One region of the Streptomyces sp. NPDC029152 genome, then DNA from elsewhere that is predicted to be linked to it. Evidence: riboswitches for the same ligand, from Rfam matches in the RefSeq annotation. Region 1 holds a riboswitch; the other holds the start of a gene.
What was found. A riboswitch is a leader RNA that binds a small molecule or an ion and turns the genes downstream of it on or off. The one in region 1 is predicted to bind cobalamin.

Region 1 (2,180 bases):
CTCGGAGGAGATCCCGGGTATCGGCGAGATCGGTTACATCGGTCTCACCGCCTTCGCGCTGAACGTCCTGGTCACCGTGGTCCTGACCTTCGTCCTGAGGGCCGTCAAGGCCCCCGACGGCGTCGACGAGACGCAGCCGGCCGACTACACGGCGGACGCGGGCGACCCGGGCGTCCGGGTGGAGCTGCCGCCGGCCACGGCGGGCACCTCGCACTGACCCGCGCACGGGCGACGGGCCGTCGGAGAAAACCGGCGGCCCGTCGCCGTACCCGTCGGGCACACTCGGCGGCATGGACTTCGTGATCCGGCACGCGGCCGCCGACGAGTACGACACCCTCGGCGAGATCACCGCGCGGGCCTATCTCCAGGACGGCCTCCTCGACTTCGGTGAGGACGACGCCTACCTCGGCGAGCTGCGGGACGTGGCCGGACGGGCGGCGGCCGCGGAGGTCCTGGTGGCCGCCGCGGACGGCCGCGTCCTCGGCGGCGTGACCTTCGTACCGTCCGGCGGCCCCATGGCCGACATCGCCCGGCCCGGCGAGGCCGAGATACGCATGCTCGCCGTCGCCCGCGAGGCACGGGGACGCGGCGTGGGCGAGGCACTCGTGCGGACCTGCGTGGACCGCGCCCGGGCCGTCGAGGGCTGCACCGGCCTCGTGCTGTCGACCCAGCGGGCGATGCGCACCGCCCACCGGCTCTACGAACGCCTGGGCTTCGCCCGCACCCCCGACCGCGACTGGAACCCGCTGCCGGAGCTCGACGACATCATGCTGCTCACCTACCGGCTGCCCCTCTGACACCGACGCGGCACAACATCTGGGGGTGCTCGCAGGTCGCGGCACAAGATGTATGCTCGTGCTCGCTGTCGCCGCAGGGGAATCCGGTGCGAATCCGGAACTGTCCCGCAACGGTGTACTTGTGCGTGTTCGCGTCCCCGCGTGAGCACGCACGGGCTCAGTCCGAGGACCTGCCGACAGTGCGCCCGGCCGTCCCGGCCCGGGTGCCATGACGTCCGGGCCTCGTGGAGTGGGCCGGTGGACGCGACGCCGTGTGCGCTCGTGAGCTGCCCCCTGCCCTCCGCCAGGCCCCGTGCCGAGCGAGGGAGAGCCCCACGTGACCATCGCGCCAGCCGATCCGGCTCCAGCGACCCCGGTGACCGAGGAACCCGACGGACCCGGTGCCGCCCTGCTGCGGACCCTGACCGGCCTCACCGCCGACCTCCCCGACGCCGATCCCGGCCGGGTCGCCGCCGCCGCGCTGCGCGGCCGGTCCGCGCGCGCCGACGAGGCGGAACTGCGGGAGCTCGCCACGGAGGCCGCGGCCGGCCTGATCTCGGAGGACCCGGCCTACTCCCGCCTCGCCGCCCGGCTGCTGACCATCGGCATCCGCGCCGAGGCCGCCTCCCAGGGCGTCACCGGCTTCACGGAGTCCGTCGCCACCGGCCACCGCGAGGGCCTGATCGCCGACCGCACGGCCGCTTTCGTCCGCCGGCACGCGGCCCGCCTGGACGCGCTGATCGACCCGGCCGCCGACGACCGCTTCGGCTACTTCGGGCTGCGCACGCTGTACAGCCGCTACCTGCTCCGGCACCCGATCACCCGCAAGGCCGTCGAGACGCCCCAGCACTTCCTGCTGCGCGTCGCGGCCGGACTCGCCGAGGACGACACCACCCGGTCCGCCGACGAAGTCGCCGCGCTCTACGGTCTGATGAGCCGTCTGGACTACCTGCCCTCCTCCCCCACCCTCTTCAACTCCGGCACCCGGCACGCCCAGATGTCGTCCTGCTACCTCCTCGACTCCCCCAAGGACGAGCTGGACTCCCTCTACGACCGCCTCCACCAGGTCGCCCGCCTGTCCAAGCACGCCGGCGGCATCGGCATCGCCTACTCCCGCGTCCGTGCCCGGGGTTCGCTGATCCGCGGCACCAACGGGCACTCCAACGGCATCGTCCCGTTCCTGAAGACGCTGGACGCCTCGGTCGCCGCCGTGAACCAGGGCGGCCGGCGCAAGGGCGCGGCGGCGGTCTACCTGGAGACCTGGCACGCCGACATCGAGGAGTTCCTGGAGCTTCGGGACAACACCGGCGAGGACGCCCGCCGGACGCACAACCTGAACCTCGCGCACTGGATCCCGGACGAGTTCATGCGCCGGGTGGACGCCGACGGGCCGTGGTCGCTGTT
Region 2 (2,180 bases), on a different contig from region 1:
GCACCGAGCGCCGCCTGCACGGCGAACAGCGCGGACTCGATCTCCCCGGACGGCGGCTCGTACAACGGCGAGAACCACGGCTCGTAGTCCGGCTCGATCTGCGTGATCGCCGTCTCCGCCTCGGCGTCGGCACCGGTGAACGGCTCCTCCTTGTGGTCGCCGAGGCCGAGCACCAGCGGCAGCACCGCGAGCGCGGCCACGACGGCCAGCAGCAGGACGTTGATCTTCGTGTTGCGGCTCATCGGACGACCGCCTCCTCGCGGGCGCCGGTGCCGGCCGGCAGCACGCCCAGCCGGGTCAGCTCGCCCTTGCTGGACTGCACCAGCAGCCGCATCACGACCACCGTGAGCAGGCCCTCGCTCACCGCGAGCGGGATCTGCGTGACGGCGAAGATGGACCCGAACTTGCCGAGCGCGCCCAGGAATCCGCTGCTCGGGTCGGGGAAGGCCAGCGCCAGCTGCACGCTGGTGACGCAGTACGTGGACAGGTCGGCGACGAACGCCGCGAAGAACACCGTGACCATCAGCGGCGCCCCGTACCGGCGCAGCAGGCGGTAGGTGCCGTACCCGGCCCACGGGCCGGCGATCGCCATCGAGAAGGCGTTGGCGCCGAGCGTGGTCAGCCCGCCGTGGGCGAGCAGCAGCGCCTGGAAGAGCAGGGTGATGGTGCCCAGGACCGCCATGACGGGCGGCCGGAACAGGACGGCGCCCAGGCCGGTCCCGGTGGGGTGCGAGCAACTCCCGGTGACGGACGGCAGTTTCAGGGCCGACAGTACGAACGTGAAGGCTCCGGACGCCCCGAGCAGCAGCGTGCTCTCGGGATGTTCCCGGACCTCACGGGTGAGTGACCGTACTCCGTGGACGACGAACGGCGCGGACGCGACGCCCCAGGCGATCGCGTGCGCCGGAGGCAGGAAGCCCTCGGCTATGTGCATGGCTCAGCAGACCCTCTCCAGCACCTCGTGGATGGACGACGCGCCTTGGCCGGTCTCCTGGCTGACGGGTACCACCGCCCGAACTCCGCCTTCCCGGGTCACGAGGACCCAGTGGCTGCCCGCGAGGGCCGGAGCCGGACTTCCCGATCACAGTGGCGAGGGCCGCACCGGTACTTCACCGGATTTCCCGTTCACCAAGGCGTGGCGACAGTAGTGCGCCCACGAGGGTGGTGACAAGCGGGCCTCCCGGCGGCCGGCCCCCGGGGCCGGGGGGACTTCCCGCGCGGGCACGCCGTCGTACGGGGCCGCGCGCCCCCGCCCGACGTGGCGAAGATCTCAGCCTCACATGCCCTCGCCGTCGGGGGCGCCGCCGCCGGAGTCCCGGGCCACCCGGGAACGCAGCTGCTGGCTCAGCGCCGTCCCCGCGGCGGTGAGGAAGACGAAGCTGTAGACGATCTGCAGGAGCGTCACGAGCCGTGCCGTCTGGCCCCGTGGGGTGATGTCCCCGTACCCGACGGTGGCCAGGGTGACGACGGTGAAGTACAGGGAGTCGACACGCGTGTGCAGCCCGTGGAACTCACCGGGCTGCTTGGCCAGGAGGTAGTAGGCCGCGGCGAAGACGTGCACCGACAGCAGGACCAGCAGGGAGATGGCCACGCCGGGGTGGGTCTCCGTGCGGCCGGTGAGGACGCGGCGGATCTGCCGCAGCAGCAGAACGGCGACGGTCGCCAGGCCCAGGGCGAACAAGAGCCAGCTCAGAACCGGGTGACGGGGACCCAGCCGGTCGAGGGGCAGCAGGAAGTAGGCGGCGACCAGGCACACGACCGCACCGCCCCGCGCCAGCCAGGGACGCGCCGAACGCCAGGGGACACCGGACCCGGCCCGGTGCGCCCGCCCGGCGCCCCCGCGGCCGGTCACCGGCCCGTCCCCGGCCCGGAACGCGCCTCCGCCCCCGCCGGCGGCCCGGGCTCCGGCGGGCTCCGGCGGAGCGCCTGGGCGACGACGAAGGCGACCACCGACGAGATGACGACCAGCGGCATCTGTTCGTGCGCGTCCGCGCCCAGCAGCAGGACCGCGAGCACCGAACTGGCCAGCGGCAGCCCCGTCACCGCGGCCATGGCGGCGGGCATGCCGAGGGCGAGGGCCGGGGTCACGCCGAAGCCGGGCAGGCCGGAGCAGGCCACGGCCGTGGCCGCGCCCAGCAGCAGGGAGGGGAAGATCGGACCACCGCGCAGACTGCCCAGCG

Region 2: another riboswitch for cobalamin. It lies ahead of ACZ4V6_RS19990 (energy-coupling factor ABC transporter permease); the one in region 1 lies ahead of ACZ4V6_RS13120 (ribonucleoside-diphosphate reductase subunit alpha).

What each region holds. Positions count from the first base shown of each region.
Region 1 is NZ_JBVHWR010000005.1:190,348-192,527, forward strand. It holds gene mctP (monocarboxylate uptake permease MctP) at 1-217, shown strand, start outside; gene ACZ4V6_RS13115 (GNAT family N-acetyltransferase) at 291-797, shown strand; cobalamin riboswitch at 850-989, shown strand; gene ACZ4V6_RS13120 (ribonucleoside-diphosphate reductase subunit alpha) at 1,114-2,180, shown strand, end outside.
Region 2 is NZ_JBVHWR010000009.1:12,603-14,782, forward strand. It holds gene ACZ4V6_RS19985 (energy-coupling factor ABC transporter substrate-binding protein) at 1-242, opposite strand, end outside; gene ACZ4V6_RS19990 (energy-coupling factor ABC transporter permease) at 239-934, opposite strand; cobalamin riboswitch at 965-1,148, opposite strand; gene ACZ4V6_RS19995 (potassium channel family protein) at 1,277-1,852, opposite strand; gene ACZ4V6_RS20000 (chloride channel protein) at 1,849-2,180, opposite strand, start outside.